DNA from 3 places in the Gordonia sp. 852002-50816_SCH5313054-c genome. Region 2 is predicted to be linked to each of the others. Evidence: riboswitches for the same ligand, from Rfam matches in the RefSeq annotation. Region 2 holds a riboswitch; each other region holds the start of a gene.
The links. A riboswitch is a leader RNA that binds a small molecule or an ion and turns the genes downstream of it on or off. The one in region 2 is predicted to bind S-adenosylmethionine.
Positions count from the first base shown of each region.

Region 1: it holds a riboswitch for S-adenosylmethionine, as region 2 does, so the genes downstream of both, A5788_RS21205 (aminotransferase class V-fold PLP-dependent enzyme) here and A5788_RS13770 (bifunctional o-acetylhomoserine/o-acetylserine sulfhydrylase) in region 2, are expected to answer to the same signal.
Region 3: it holds a riboswitch for S-adenosylmethionine, as region 2 does, so the genes downstream of both, A5788_RS02615 (amino acid ABC transporter permease) here and A5788_RS13770 (bifunctional o-acetylhomoserine/o-acetylserine sulfhydrylase) in region 2, are expected to answer to the same signal.

Region 1 covers NZ_LZTE01000079.1:61,340-66,444, reverse strand. The annotation lists gene A5788_RS21210 (hypothetical protein) at 1-352, opposite strand, end outside; gene A5788_RS21205 (aminotransferase class V-fold PLP-dependent enzyme) at 349-1,677, opposite strand; SAM riboswitch class IV at 1,694-1,807, opposite strand; gene A5788_RS21200 (isochorismate synthase) at 1,974-3,074, shown strand; gene A5788_RS21195 (aspartate aminotransferase family protein) at 3,139-4,434, opposite strand; gene A5788_RS21190 (GntR family transcriptional regulator) at 4,519-5,105, shown strand, end outside.
Region 2 covers NZ_LZTE01000057.1:81,482-86,586, forward strand. The annotation lists gene A5788_RS13760 (MFS transporter) at 1-814, opposite strand, end outside; gene A5788_RS13765 (cutinase family protein) at 898-2,688, opposite strand; SAM riboswitch class IV at 3,000-3,147, shown strand; gene A5788_RS13770 (bifunctional o-acetylhomoserine/o-acetylserine sulfhydrylase) at 3,210-4,532, shown strand; gene metX (homoserine O-acetyltransferase MetX) at 4,562-5,105, shown strand, end outside.
Region 3 covers NZ_LZTE01000024.1:1,760-6,864, forward strand. The annotation lists gene A5788_RS02600 (LLM class flavin-dependent oxidoreductase) at 1-335, opposite strand, end outside; gene A5788_RS02605 (transporter substrate-binding domain-containing protein) at 350-1,288, opposite strand; gene A5788_RS02610 (amino acid ABC transporter ATP-binding protein) at 1,377-2,117, opposite strand; gene A5788_RS02615 (amino acid ABC transporter permease) at 2,198-3,196, opposite strand; SAM riboswitch class IV at 3,219-3,336, opposite strand; gene A5788_RS02620 (hypothetical protein) at 3,497-3,958, shown strand; gene A5788_RS02625 (gamma-glutamyltransferase family protein) at 3,978-5,105, opposite strand, start outside.

The DNA of each region.
Region 1 (5,105 bases), on a different contig from region 2:
CGACGTAGCGCACGGTCTCTGCGCGATCCCCCACGGACGTCACCGCCGAGCCGGCAGCCGACACCGAGGCGACAGACGCGCGCGCCGACCCCGGATGCGGTGCGATCGCAACCTCGACAGCCAGTGCTACCGAGAAGTTCGCGGTGTCACGGGTGCCGGCCCGCAGTAGCGAGCGAGTGCGCTGGGCGTCGCGCAGCGTCGAACGTCGCACGACGATCGGCAGTTCGGCGGCACCGGCGTCGCCGACGATCGCAACCCGCAGCGCCGGGCGGCCGATGGTGATGACGCCGGTGTCGGCAGCAAGGAGCTGGTCGGCGAGAACGTCTGTCGGAGAACTCGATTGGATCGTCACGAGTGTGCCTTTCGGTGGTGGATGTCGGGGGCGTCGGCGCTGCGATCGCTCAGGCAGCGCAGCGCGTGGAGCAGGCGGTCGACGTCGTCGGACGAGCTGCCGAGTCCGAAGCTCGCGCGTACGGCGCCGTCGGGATAACCGAGTCGGTCGAGAAGCGGGTGAGCGCAGAACTTTCCGTCGCGCACACCGATGCCGTGTTCCGAACTCAGGTACTCCGCCACCTCGCGCGGGCTATGGCCGTCGACGGTGAAGCCTGCGATGCCGACGCGCTCGAGGCCGTCGTCGAAGACACGAAGGGGGGTGACTCCGTCGATCTCGGCGAGTCCGGCGTCGAGTTGTGCGCACAGGTACGCCTCGTGCGCGCCGATCCACTCGTGTCCGAGATCGGTGATCGCGTCGCATGCGGCAGCAATCGCGATGGCGCCCAACACATTAGGAGATCCCGCTTCGTGACGCGCTGCACCCGTGTGCCACGACACCGACGCGCAACCGGCCTCGACGTCGACGTCTGCCGTTGCACCGCCGCCCGCCAGATACGGCTGCGCGGCGTCGAGCCAGTCGGTGCGTCCGATCAGCACACCCGCGCCGAACGGCGCGTAGAGCTTATGGCCCGAGAAGACGAGGTAGTCGATGCCGTGGCTGACGATCGACACCGGGCGATGCGCGACGAGTTGTGCGGCGTCGACGAGGATTCGGGCGCCGTGCCGGTGCGCAATCGATGCGAGTCGCGAGATCGGGAGGACCTCGCCGGTCACGTTCGACGCCGCGGTCACCGCAAGTAGCGCGGCGGGCTTGGCTGCGAGTTCGCGCTCGACGGCGGCGAGAGTCTCATCGATGGTCGACGCAACTTCGACGATGCGTGTCCACTTGTCTTTGCGTTCGACCCATGGAAGCAGGTTCGCGTGGTGCTCGATGTCGAGAACGACAACGTCGCCAGGCGTCACATGCGCCGCGAGGTTGATCGCGTCGGTGGTGTTGCGAGTGAACACGACGGCGTCGTCGGCGCGACCACGGACAAAGCGTCGAACGGTCTCGCGGCACTCCTCGTAGCGACGCGTCGTGACCTGCGACAGATGTCCCGCGCCGCGGTGCACGCTGGCGTAGGTGCTCAGCGAGTCGGCGACGGCATCAGCCACCGCGCTGAGTGCGGGGGCGCTGGCCGCGTAGTCGAAGTTGGCGTAGCGCACCGTCGTACCGTCGGAAAGCGGCGCGCATTCGGCGGCGCCGACGACGTCGGCGAGTGGGGCGATAGTTGGGGTCTGCGCAGGCGAAACAGCCTTGGCCTGCGAGAACTCGGTGTGCGAACGGGTGACGACAGCAGTCATCGAATAGTCTCCTTGGAATCCACGCTTGCCGTACCCACCCTGGGCACGGCCAGGTCGTCACCCGGAGCACCCCACCGCGGAGGAGGGTTGCCGACCAGCTAGCCGGGGCTTGTCGCTGGCACTCATGACCTGTTCCAAGGATCACCGACGCGACGCTGAGCTGTCAACTTTCACTCAGCGTGCACGAAAGGCGGCCGAGGGTGCGATCGCCGAGCGTGTTATCGAGCCCGATTCTGCGCGCCGGCCGCGCCGGTCTGTGCGCGGTTGCGCTTCCACGCAACCGGTAGCGTGAATCCATGCCAGCTTCGGAGGTCTTCGTCCTGTCCAGGCCGCACGGCACCGTTCGAGCGCGTGGCGCTTCCGCGGGATTCACCGACGCCACCGAGGCTGCCGAGGCGTTGCGTTCCGGGCGCATCGGCGCCGTCACCGGGGCGATCGGGTTCACAGCCGCCGACGACGCCGCGCTGCTGGTTCCCGAAACCATCACGCACAGCGGTTCGGCGATCGTGGGGCAAGCGCCGGAGCCTGCTCACGCCGAGCGCGTCACATTGATTCCCGACGCCGCGACGCATCGGGACCGGGTCGCACGTGCCATCGACGAGATCGACGCGGGGGCGTTGTCGAAGGTCGTGCTCGCGCGCGCCGTCGAATTCGATGTCGAACCTCCCGTCGACCCGGACCGACTTCTCGAAGCCCTGGCGTACGGAAACGCCGAGCACTCTGCGTTTCTCGTCGACCTCAGCGTCGACGAGCACACCGACCCGCGCGCTCGATGGCTCATCGGAGCTAGCCCAGAAGTGTTGCTGCGCAAGCAAGGTCTCGAGGTTACGTGCCGCCCCTACGCGGGATCGGCGGCGCGCTCAGCAGACCCCGACGTCGACCATGCTGCCGGCCGGGTACTGCTCGCCTCGACGAAGGACCGGGCCGAGCACGCGTTCGTCGTCGACCATCTCCGCGACGCGCTCGAGCCGATCTGTCGCGAACTCGACGTGCCCGATCAGCCTTCGCTGGTCTCAACCGGCGAGATGTGGCACCTCGCGACAGCGATTCGCGGCGTGCTGAGCGATCCGACGATCACCGCACTCGACCTCGCACTGCTGCTGAGCCCGAACCCTGCGGTGTGCGGAACACCGGGAGATGTTGCAGCACAGTTCATCTCGAATCACGAGGAGCGTCGTGGATTCTACGCGGGCGCCGTCGGATGGTCGGGCTCCGCGGGCGACGGCGAGTGGATGGTGACGATCCGTTCGCTCGAACTGTCCGACGATCGTCGTCACGTCCACACCTGGGCAGGCGGCGGCATCGTCGCCGGGTCGGAGCCGCAGGCAGAGCTCGACGAGACGTCGGCGAAGCTCGCGACCGTCCTGCGCGCGCTCGGCGTCGTCGAGCTCGGTTGACGTCGGGGTAGTGGGTGCGTGCCCGCGTCGTGGAGCCCACACCCCCGCGCCGAACCACCCGCACTCAGAGCGACGCGGCGAGGGAGTCGGTCAGGATGTCGAGGCCCTGGTGCAGTTCGTCGTCGCTGATCGTCAGCGGCGGGGCGATGCGGAAGATGCCGCCCATGCCGGGTAGCTGGACGATGTTCATGTGCAGTCCGCGCTCGAGGCAGGCTGCAGTCACCTTGGCACCCAACGCATCTGCGGGAGTGCGCGACGCCTTGTCGGTCACGAGTTCGACGCCCTGCAGCAGCCCGCGGCCCCGGACGTCGCCGACAACCTCGACGTCGTCGCGCAGCCCGATCAGCCTCTCGCGCAGAACATCTCCGAGCTTGGCGGCACGCTCGACGAGCCCCTCCCGTTCGATCACGTCGAGCACCGTGAGGGCGACGGTCGCGGCGAGCGGATCCGACGCATGGGTCGTGTAGAAGAGGAATCCTCGCTCGGCACAACGGTCTTCGATCTCCGCACTCGTCACGACGGCTGCCACGGGTAGGCCCGCGCCGAGAGTCTTCGAGAGTGTGAGGATGTCCGGGGCAACTCCGTCGCGCTCGAACGCATACATGGTACCGGTACGGCCGAGTCCGGTCTGCGCCTCGTCGAGGATCAGCAGCATGCCCCGGTCGTCGCACATCTGCCGCAGCCGCGCGAGGTAGCCCTCGGGCAGCTCGATGATGCCACCCGACGACAAGATCGGTTCGACGATGCACGCGGCGAGCGAGCCGTTCGACTGCGTGTCGACGGCCGCGAACCCATACTCCAGTTCGGCTTCCCAGTCGTAGGACCCGTCGGCGTTGCGGAACGGCGAGCGGTAGGCGTTCGGGGTGGGAAGCGTGAAGTTGCCCGGCAGCGTCGGGCCGTAGCCGCGTCGACCCGCCGAGAACGTGGCAGCCGCTGCGCCAGAGGTCATTCCGTGCCACGACCGGTCGAACGAGACGATCTCGTACCGGCCGGTGGCGAGTTTGGCCATCTTGATCGCCGCCTCATTCGATTCGGCTCCCGTGGTCAACAGCACTGTGCGCGTGAGGTTGTCGGGCAGCGTCGTCGACAGCCGCGAAGCAAAGTCGACGACGGGCCTGCTGAGCATGCCGCTGAACAAATGGTCAAGCGTGGCAACCGAATTCGATACCGCTTCGACGATCGCGGGATGCGAATGGCCCAGCACGGCGCTCATCTGACCCGACGTGAAGTCGAGGATCGCGTTGCCGTCGGAGTCGTAGACGTACGACCCCGAAGCGCGTTCGATGATGCGCGGAGTGAACGCGGGGATGTAGCGGATCAGGTGTCGCTGGGCGGCATCCCAGAAGGCGTCGTCTGTCATGGTCGTCCTCAGATCGGTCGTGCGGATCATCCAACTATGGCATAGTCGGTTAGGACATTCATCTTTCAGGAGCACACGACCCCGATGGGACCTCAGCCGCCGATCAGCGTCAGCGAGCACTCTGACATGCCCATTTACCGGCAGATCGTCACCCAGTTGACCTTCATGATCGAGATGGGACAACTCGGCGCCGGCGACCGCCTACCCGGTTCCCGTATGCTCGCCGACAATCTCGGCATCAACCGGAACACCGTCGCCAGAGCCTATGGCGACCTACGTGCGGCCGGGCTTGTTGAATCGCGGGGCCGCGGCGGGATGGTCGTGCTCACCGCGACGTCGACGCAGCCGCGGTCCGAAGCACGCGATACCGCCCGCGAGACACTGCGGCGCGCGGTCGACGAGTGCCTACAGCTCGGGCTATCCCCCACCGAGATCGGCGACCTCGCACTGAATCTCGCTGTCACAAACGCTGATTCACCTCGGGTGTACTTCGTCGAGTGCAACGACGACCGCGCCGACTACTTCGCAGACGAACTCACCGAGAAGCTCGGCATTCGGGTCACTCCGCTCGTACTCGACCACTTCGACCCAGACGCCGTCCCTGCAGACCTGGTACTCACCACGTTCTTCCACCTCGCGCAGGTCCGCGGGTTGATGAGTGATCGCGCCGA
Region 2 (5,105 bases):
CCATCAACACCACCGGAACCCATCCGACCGAGATACCCGTGAGGCTTGTCAGCGCCGTGTTGAGATACGTGTAGAACGCGAACATGCCGCCGAACCCGACGACGCCGATCGCCAGCGTCAACCACACCTGAGGCCTGGTGAGGGCGCCGAGTTCGGTCATCGGATTGGTGACGGCCATGTCGTCGAGTGCGGGCAACGTGACGAACAGCGCACCGATCGTCACGATGCCGATGATCACCACGACCACGAAAGCTGCTCTCCAGCCGAGGCTTTCGCCGAGCCAGGTCGCCAACGGCACACCGAGGACATTGGCGACAGACAACCCGAGGAGAACGAGACCGACCGCCTTGGCACGGTTGCGAGGTCCGGCCAGGTGCGCAGCGACGAGGGCCGCGACACCGAAATACGCGCCATGCGGGAGTCCCGCCACGAATCTCGCGACCATGAGCGTTCCGAAGTTCGGCGCCAGCACGGTCGCGGCATTGCCGACCGTGAATGCGACCATCAGTGCGATCAACAGCGTGCGGCGAGACATCCGCGCGGTCAGCGCTGCGATGAGCGGCGCGCCGACAACCACCCCGAGTGCGTAGGCCGAGACAACATAGCCCGCCGTCGGCTCGGAGACATGCACCGAGGACGCGATGTTTGGCAACAAGCCCATCGCGACGAACTCCGTGGTGCCGATCCCGAAACCGCCCAGCGCCATCGCCAGCATGGCGAACCGACGAGTGGCGTCGGAGTGGACGACATTCCTGTTCGTCCCGGGTCCATTCGTCCCGGGCCCAGTCGTCTCCGTCGTGGTGGTTGAGGACATTCCCGCTGCAACGAGCACCCCGGTCGGCGTGATTCCGCCGTCGACGGTGAATTCGTTCACACCCGCCCGGCGCGGGGCCGGAGTCAGGCAGCTGGTGCGCCCTCCGCCGCTGGTTTCGGTGTCACGCTCTCCGGCGACGATGCACGCGGCGTCGACGCACCGGGTGTCGACTCGTCAGATGTCGACGTGTCGGCTGTTGGCTTGTCGGGTGTTGACGTGTCGGGTGTTGGCTGGGGCGCCGACGACTCTGGTGCAGGCGCCTGCGCGTCACTGGGATTCTCGCTCGGCTGTGACGACTCCCCGCCCGGGTGCGGTTGGGGTTGCGGCGAGTCGCTGACAGTCGGAGGCGTCGACCCGGCTCCGGTGCCCGTCCCGTCAGCTGCGCCGTCGCCACCAACGCCGGCCGAATCGTCGACGACTTTTCCGCCAGAGGGACCCTCAGTGCCGGTGGCGCCCTCATCCCCGGTGCTGACCCCAGCTCCGGTGGTGCCGAGCCCTTCGTGGTCACCGACGTTCTTCTCCGTGACCACGGTCCCCGAGGCTTCGGCGATCTTCTCCGATGCCGACAGCGCCATCAGCGACTCGGTGTGGCTGGTCGTCGTCGACGGAGAGCGCAGCGACGCGAGCCACTCTTCGAACGCGACAAGCGACGGTCGGTACGCGGGTCCGGGAATGCCTGTGACATCGCGGCCGGTCAGTGTGTAGGCCCAGAACTTTCCGAAGTTCAGCGGCATCGCCGCGATGCTCCTGACGCTGGTCCTCAACGCGTCGACGCCCTGCCCCCAGAGCACCGGATTCCATGTGAACAATCCTCGTGCCATGTCCTGGAACGTGTAGACGTCGGTGAGTACACCGCCGTAGCCGAGTTGGGGCAACTGCGGGAACCAACCCATGGCCCACCGGATCGGCGGCTGGAAGTCGGCCAGTGTGATGCCGAGGATGTCCGGGAACTTCCACCGCTTGCTCACGAGGTCGGGCACGGTCCAGCCGAGACCGAGTTTGTCGACGAACTGCTGGGTGAGGACCCACGCCGACGACGGCACGACGAGCTGACACGTACTGACCTGGCCAGTGGTGTTGTCGCAGTGCAACGGCTTGACTCCCCATGCGTCCCACAGGGCCCCGTTGGTCGCTGCCAAATACATGTAGAGCGGGTACAGACCATGCTTGACCCAGTAACCCGCGAAGCCATCGAGGGCACCGAGCGGATCGTGGAGCGGATCGGGCAGGTCGCAGATCGGATCGCCCGTGAAGCACACGGAGGTCACCGGAATTCCGCCGAAGTCGTCGACGCCGCGTCCGCCCGCCATGGTCAGTCCGGGGATAACGCCGATCAGAACGCGTTCGATGCCCTGTCCGTAGAGAGTTCCTGCCTGCCGCGGATCGGAGTAGAGCAGTCCGGAGACTTTGGTCGGTGAGATCTCGTGGCCAGAAGTATTGCCGGTGCCGATGCCGGTGAGTACGTCGCCGGCGATTCCCGCGCCCTGCGAGTACCCGACGATCACGACCGGATAGCCCTGACACTGCGCCTGATAGCTCGCCACTGTCGACATCGTTGCCGCGACGCCCTGCGACTGACTGTCGTCGAAGCCGAAGGCACCCAACGGCCAAATCGACGCCGGATACTCGACGCGCTCGACGGTGTAGCCGGCGTACTGCGGCTGACGCGTGACGCCGTCGAGCAGATGTGCCTGGGGATCCCACGTACCGCCGACGAAGACGAGTGCGCCGTTGCCGCAATCGGCGCTGGCCTCGGCTCGCGCGACACCCGCGCCGGAAGTCTGGCCTATCGCGAGGAGAACCGCTGCGACTGCGGCGAGTCCGAGTGTGCTCGCCGCCCTGATCGATCGCCTGAAACCGAAGTGACCACCCATGCGTTCTCCACCAATCCGGCCGGTTCTGCCGTGTCATCGCGACGTGGTCGGAATCCGAGTTTGCCGACCCCTCGCGAATGATCGGATCGTAGAAGTTTGTGACCCACGCCACGGCAGAAACCGACGATCGCGCGGCGAACCGTCGATAAAGAACGTCAAATTCGACTGTTCGGACTACACGAGAAGGCATTCTTCGGGGCCATTCGCCGCCGACGAGCACCGCGGCCGCAACGACGCCTTGTCCAGCCCAAGAACCAGCCTGCGTCGGAGGGTTCTCACTTCATTTCGACCGTGTTATATCCTTGACGCCAGGTCATGAGTATCAGCGCAAAGCCCCGGCTCGCTGATCGGCAACCCTCCAACCGCGGTGGGGTGCTCCGGGTGATGACCGGGTTGTGGGACCCCGCTCCTCGATGATCTCCATCGAAGATGGTTTCGGGTCCCCGGCAAGCGCGGGTCCGAAGGTCGGACCCCAACAGGGTCGTCGTGCCCTGCCGACCGTAGAAAGTGACGCATATTCAATGTCTGACGTCGACGTCGACCAGAACCCAGCCGACAACTGGAGTTTCGAGACCAAGCAGATCCACGCGGGCCAGTCAGCCGACGCGGCAACCAACGCCCGCGCGCTACCGATTTACCAGACCACGTCGTACACCTTCAACGACACCACCCATGCCGCGAACCTGTTCGGTCTTGCCGAGCCGGGCAACATCTACACGCGGCTGATGAATCCGACGCAGGATGTCGTCGAACAGCGTCTTGCCGCCCTCGAGGGCGGCGTCGCGGCGCTGCTCGTCGCTTCGGGCCAGGCTGCGGAGACGTACTCGATCCTCAACATCGTCGAAAACGGCGGGCACGTCGTGTCGAGTCCTCGGCTCTACGGCGGAACGTACAACCTGTTCCACTACACGCTGCCCAAGTTCGGCATCGAGGTCACCTTCGTCGAGGATCCGGAGGATCTCGACTCCTGGCAGGCCGCCGTACGCGACAACACCCGCGCGTTCTACGGCGAGTCGATCTCCAACCCGAACAACGAGATCCTCGACATCGAGGGCATCTCGGAGGTTGCACACCGCAACGGCGTGCCGCTCATCGTCGACAACACCGTCGCCACCCCGTACCTGCTCAACCCGCTCGCGCATGGCGCCGACATCGTCGTGCACTCGGCCACCAAGTACATCGGTGGGCACGGAACCGCGATCGGCGGCGTGATCATCGACGGCGGCACCTTCGACTGGCGTGTCCAGCGCGACGGGAAAGACCTGTTCCCCGGTTTCACCACGCCCGATCCGAGCTACCACGGTGCCGTCTTCGCCGATCTCGGCGCTCCCGCGTACGCGCTCAAGGCACGCGTGCAGTTGCTCCGAGACACCGGTGCAGCCATCTCGCCGTTCAACGCATTCCTGCTCGCCCAGGGTCTCGAGACCTTGAGCCTGAGGGTCGAGCGTCACGTCGCCAACGCGCAGCGCGTCGCCGAGTACCTCAACGACAACCCGCAGGTCGAAGAGGTCTACTACGCCGGCCTTTCGTCGTCGCCCTGGTACAAGCGTGGCCAGGAGCTCGCGCCGAAGGGCCAAGGTGCGGTCATCGGCTTCGAGATCGCAGGCGGCGTCGACGCGGGCAAGCGGTTCGTCGAGGCGCTCACGCTGCACAGCCACGTCGCCAACATCGGTGATGTGCGCTCGCTGGTGATCCACCCCGCATCGACCACCCACAGCCAGCTGACCCCCGAGGAGCAACTCGCCGCGGGTGTCACCCCCGGCCTCGTCCGCCTCGCGGTGGGCATCGAGGGAATCGACGACATTCTCGCCGACCTCGACCGGGGTTTCGAAGCAGCCAAGTAAACATTTCAGAGCAAGGAGCGAGGACACCTGTGTCGGTGAGCATCGACCCGCAGACGGATACAGAGCAACGGCCGGACCGGGAGAACGCCCCGGACGGCCAGATGCTCAGCGCCCGTCTCGGGTCGATCTCACTCGACAACGGTGAGCAGATCGACGACGTGACCCTCGCTTTTCAGCGGTGGGGAAAATTGTCACCTACCCGCGACAACGTCATCCTCACGCTGCACGCCCTGACCGGCGACTCACACGTCACCGGACCCGCCGATGCCGCTCACCCCTCCCCCGGCTGGTGGGACGGTCTGATCGGTCCCGGCGCGGCAGTCGACACCGACGAATGGTGCGTCATCTCGGCGAACGTGCTCGGCGGATGCCGCGGGTCGACCGGGCCCGCATCGCTGGACTCCACAGGCCGACCGTGGGGTTCGAGCTTCCCGCAACTCACCGTGCTCGATCAGGTCCGCGCCGAAGTCGCGCTGATGGATCATCTGGGCATCGAGAGTATCGGTGCGGTCGTGGGCGGCTCGATGGGCGGCGCACGGGCACTCGAGTGGATCATCGAGTATCCCGAGCGGG
Region 3 (5,105 bases), on a different contig from region 2:
TTGCCGATGATCAGTTCGAGCCTGCCACCCGACAGGTGGTCCAGCGTGGCGTAATCCTCGTATGCGCGAACAGGATCGAGCAGCGACAGGGTCGTCACGGCTGTGAACAGTCGGATACGGGAGGTCAGCGCAGCGATGTGACTGAGCACCACCGTCGGCGACGACGAGATGAATGGACGCTCGTGACGCTCACCAACACCGAAGCCGTCGAATCCCAGTTCCTCGGCGAGCAACGCGCTGTCGACGACCTCGCGGAAGCGGTCCGCCGTACTCAGCTGGATACCCGACGTCGGATCGGGCGTGTGGGTGATCAGTGTGATCGTGATGAACCGCATGGCTTTTCAGTCGATCAGAAGGTGCTCGGCGGATTGACCGTCGACTTCTCGACGCCCGTATCCGGGACGCCCCACTTGGCGAAGATCTTGGCGTAGTCGCCGGTCTCGATCAGCTTGTTCACGGCATCGGAGATCGGCTTGGCCAGGCCCGCGTTCTTGGCGGTGACGAATCCGACTGGTGTGGAACTGATCTGGCCGAGGAACTTGGTGCCCTCGACGTGCTTCTCGTCGTACTTCAGGCTCAGTACCGGACCGAAGAACAGTTCGACCTTGCCGTTGGCCAGACCCAGGAAGATGGGCGCCGTGTCGTTAAAATACTGGACGGTCCAGGGCTTCTTGCCGATCTTGGCGCAGTCGTCGACGTGCGAGCTCAGCAGTGTCTGAAAGGTCGATCCGGGAGTGGTCGCGATGGTGTAACCGCACACATCGGTGATGGTCGAGACCTTCTGCAGGTCAACGCGTTTCGAGCCGAGGAAGCCCTGTCCGTCGTTGAGGTAGGTCGAGAAGTCGAGGACTTTCTCACGTTCGGCTGTGACTCCGAAGTTCGCCTGTCCTACTTGGTATTTCCCGTTCTGGACGCCGGGGATGATCGAGGCGAATGTTCCGTACTCGACGTTCCAGTTGACACCGAGGACCTTGCCGATCGCGTCACGCAAATCGAGATCGAGTCCGACGTTCTTGTCGTCGACCACACCACCGTGCGGCAGGTTCGACGTCCCGGGTGTCTGCGTGGTGCCGACGGTCAGGGTTCCTGCAGAGCGCACGCTCTCAGGCAGTTCGGCGCTGATTGCGTCGTCCTTTGCGATCTTGCTGGTGATGTCCTGTGTCGGAACGGCCGACGCCTCTGCAGAGTTCGCTGTGTCGTCCGACGACGAGCCACAGCCACTCAACACGATACTGCCGACCACTGCGCCGGACGCCAACATAGCGAGGATACGTGGGCGGTTCTTCATCGTTCTGGTCCCCTTGTCTGAATTCTTCTGTGTAGTAACTGGTTACGGCACGCAGAGGTGACCATCGTGCACATTCGCACGGGTACTCTCATAGCACCGCGGAGAGAAACGCTTTCGTGCGCTCGTGCTGCGGGTCGTCGAGAATCTCTGCGGGAACCCCGGATTCGACGATGCGCCCGCCGTCGAGGAAGATCGCCTGGTCGGCAACTTCACGTGCGAACCCGATCTCGTGCGTGACAATCACCATGGTCATGCCGCTGCGTGCGAGATCGCGGATCACGGCCAAAACCTCGCCGACGAGTTCAGGATCGAGCGCGCTTGTCGGTTCGTCGAACAGCATGAGGCGCGGCTTGAGCGCCAAGGCTCGGGCAATGGCGACACGTTGCTGCTGACCGCCGGAGAGCTGGCGTGGGTAGGCACTTTCGCGTCCAGCCATGCCGACACGTTCGAGCAGATCGCCGGCTCGTGCGACAGCTTCGCCGCGCGGGATACCCGCAGCCAACCGTCCTTCGATCACGTTCTGCTGCACGGTCATATGCCCGAAGAGGTTGAACTGCTGGAAGACCATCCCGATGGTGGCGCGCTGACGCGCGATCTCACGATGGGACAGTTCGTGCAGCTTTCCCGACGACGGCCGGTATCCGATGATCTCGCCGCCGACCTCGACGAACCCGCTGTCGGGCTTCTCGAGGTGATTGATACAGCGCAGTAGCGTCGACTTGCCGGAGCCCGACGGTCCGAGCAGCACGGTTACAGTGCCACGCGGGACGTCGACGTCGATGCCGTCGAGGACTTTGTGGAGTCCGAAACTCTTGCGCAGTCCTCGGATTCGGACGAGAGGTAGCGTCTCGTCGTAGGTGTGATTGTCATGCCCGGCCGTGGTGTACCCGCGGCGCGTGGTCGAAAAGCTCACGCGCCCACCGCACCTTCGTTACGACGATCAAACCTGCGAAGGTCGGTACGCACTCGCCCGAACAGCGGCAAGTTCTCACGGACCGTCGTCCAGAAGCCTTGTTGCGGTCGGCGATTGCCACGCGAGTAGTGACGTTCGACGAAGTACTGCCCTACCGAGAGCACACTGGTGACGATGATGTACCAGATGGTCGCGACCAACAGCAGAGGCAGGATCAGGTAGTTCTGCTGGTAGATCAGCTGTACGGAGTAGAGCAGGTCTTGGACGGCGATCACACTGACGATCGACGTCGCCTTGAGCAGACCGATGAGCAGATTGCCCGACGCCGGGACGATCGCCGGCATGGCCTGCGGCAGGATGATTCGACGGAAGATGCGATACCGACTGAGCCCCAACGCTTCTGCGGCCTCCGCCTGACCGCGGTCGACGGAGAGGATGCCCCCGCGCACGATCTCGGCAGCGAAGGCCGCGACGTCCAGGGTCAGTGCGACGAACGCTGCCAGCACGCCCGAGAACAGGTGCGCCGTATCGGCTTTGACGAACTCCGGACCGAACGGAATCCCTAGTGACAGTTGCGGATACAGCGAGGCCAGCTCGTACCAGAAGAGCAACTGGACAAGCGGCGGAATAGATCGGATCAACCAGACGTAGCCTGCGCTCAGCGTCGACAAGATGGGATTCGACGACAAGCGCATCACGGCGAGCAGAATCCCCAATGCGAAGCCGCACACCATGACTGACGCAGTCAGCCACAAAGTCAAGCCGAGGCCGCGCAGAACTGATGCGTGGAAGAAGTAGTCGCCGACCACATCCCACTGGAACCGCGGATTGGTGATCAGCGTGTGCACCAGCATTGCCGCAAGCACGAGAACCACGGCGCTACTCACCCACTGGCCGGGCTTGCGCGCCTTGACCAGCTTGGCCGAAAGCAGTTCTGCGTCACGCGGTTCGCTGGTCAGCGGACGCGACTGCGCAGCGGAAAGTTCAGCGGTCACAGGTATCGGTCTTCAATCCTCGATGTCGTTGTTACGGCAGCGGCGAGCGCCTGCTTCCGTCGGGTTGTCACCTGGAGCACCCCACCACGACGGAGGGTTGCCGGCCAGCAAGCCAGGGCTGGGCGCTGACACTCATAACCGACGCCAGGTTAGTGCCAGGTCGACGCCGCGCCGAGGGTATGAATCTGCGCGATTCTTAGGGTCGCGAAGTGGACGGTCGGATTGTTCGCGAAGGCGTCGCCCCTGTGCCCCGCGGTGGAACACATATCGTGGGCACAACGCCGACACGAGGAGAGCCTTATGACCGAGCTATTCGAGATCACCCGCTTGATCCAGGCCGAGCCGTCGGCGATCTTTGAGCTTCTGACCACGCCAGAAGGTCACGTCGCCATCGACAGCTCAGGCATGCTGCAAAGTGCGGAAGGGTCGACGGTCGGCGCGGTGGGCGATGAGTTTGTCGTCCACATGGATCGCGAATCGCTCAACGACCTTCCGATGGGTAAGTACGACGTGAGGGTGATCATCACGGGCTACGAGCAGAACCGGTGGGTCGAATGGACGATCATCGGCACCGTCCGACCGCCCCTCGATCACCGCTACGGATACCGACTCGAACCGACTGACGACGGCACGCTCGTCACGTCGTACTACGACTGGAGCCGCGTGACCCACGAGGACATCAAAGGCCGGTTCCCGATCATTCCCGAGGCCGGGCTACGCGCGACGCTCGGGATTCTGGCGCGGACGGTTGAGAATCAATAGCGTCCCGCCGACGTCGACCTCACTTCAACGACGCGTCGTCGCCCATCACGGCGCCCTCGCGGCGAGGATCGGCCCCGCCGAGCCAGCCGTTGCCTGAGCGCTGTAGTGCGCTGAGCCCGCTGGACTGATCGTCGACCGACACCTGTTCTCCGCGTTCGCGCAATCCCTTGACGAGCGGATCGTCGGCGCCGCCGTTCGCAGTGTTGACCAGCGGGTGCTCGCCGCCGACATTCGACGTCGGGGTGTTGGCCGTACCGAAGTCGATCATCGACACGGCCTGCTGCGGGTTCAGCTTCCAATCCAGCATTCCAACAAGCGTTTTCACGACGAACTGGATGATCACGGAGCCGCCGGGCGAGCCGAGAGCAGCGCTGAGGGTGTCCGGCGCACCGTTGGCTCCCGGCTGCATAACGAGGGTCGGGGCCATCGATGATCGCGGCCGCTTGCCCGGCGAAACCCGGTTGGCGAGAAGCGCTCCCGACTCGTCGCGTGGCTCAGCGGAGAAGTCGGTGAGCTGATTGTTGAGGATGAAGCCGTCGACCATATGGAAGCTGCCGAACGCCGATTCGACGGTCGTCGTCATCGACGCCACGTTGCCGTACTTGTCGGCGACGGTGATGTGGCTGGTTCCGTGTTCTGTGCCGGTGTACGAACCGAGCGGGACCTCACCGAGGTCTCCGGGCTGTGCCTTACCCAGCGACGTGTTCGGTTTGATCAGTGCCGCACGCTGTTTCAGGTAGGTCGGATCCAACATCGTCGCTACACCCTTGCCCGGCAACGGGATGAAGTCGGGATCGGCGATGTACTTGTCACGGTCGGCATAGGCGAGGCGTTCGGCCTCGTTGATCAGATGCACCGCTTCGGGATTCGGATGCCCGCCGTCGCGGTCGACGCCGGTCGGCCCCATCGACGGAATGTCGAAGTTGGAGAGGATGCCCATCGTCGCGGCGACAGTGATGCCACCCGACGACGGTCCTGGCATCGCCACGATGCGATGCCCGCGGTACTCGGTGGAGACCGGTTCGCGGCGCATTGCCTTGTAGTTCTTGAGGTCGTCGGCGGTAAGGAGACTCGGCGTCATACCGTTCGACGTCGAGCCAGCCTTCGCGACGATCGCATCGGCGACCGAGCCGGTGTATAGCGCTTG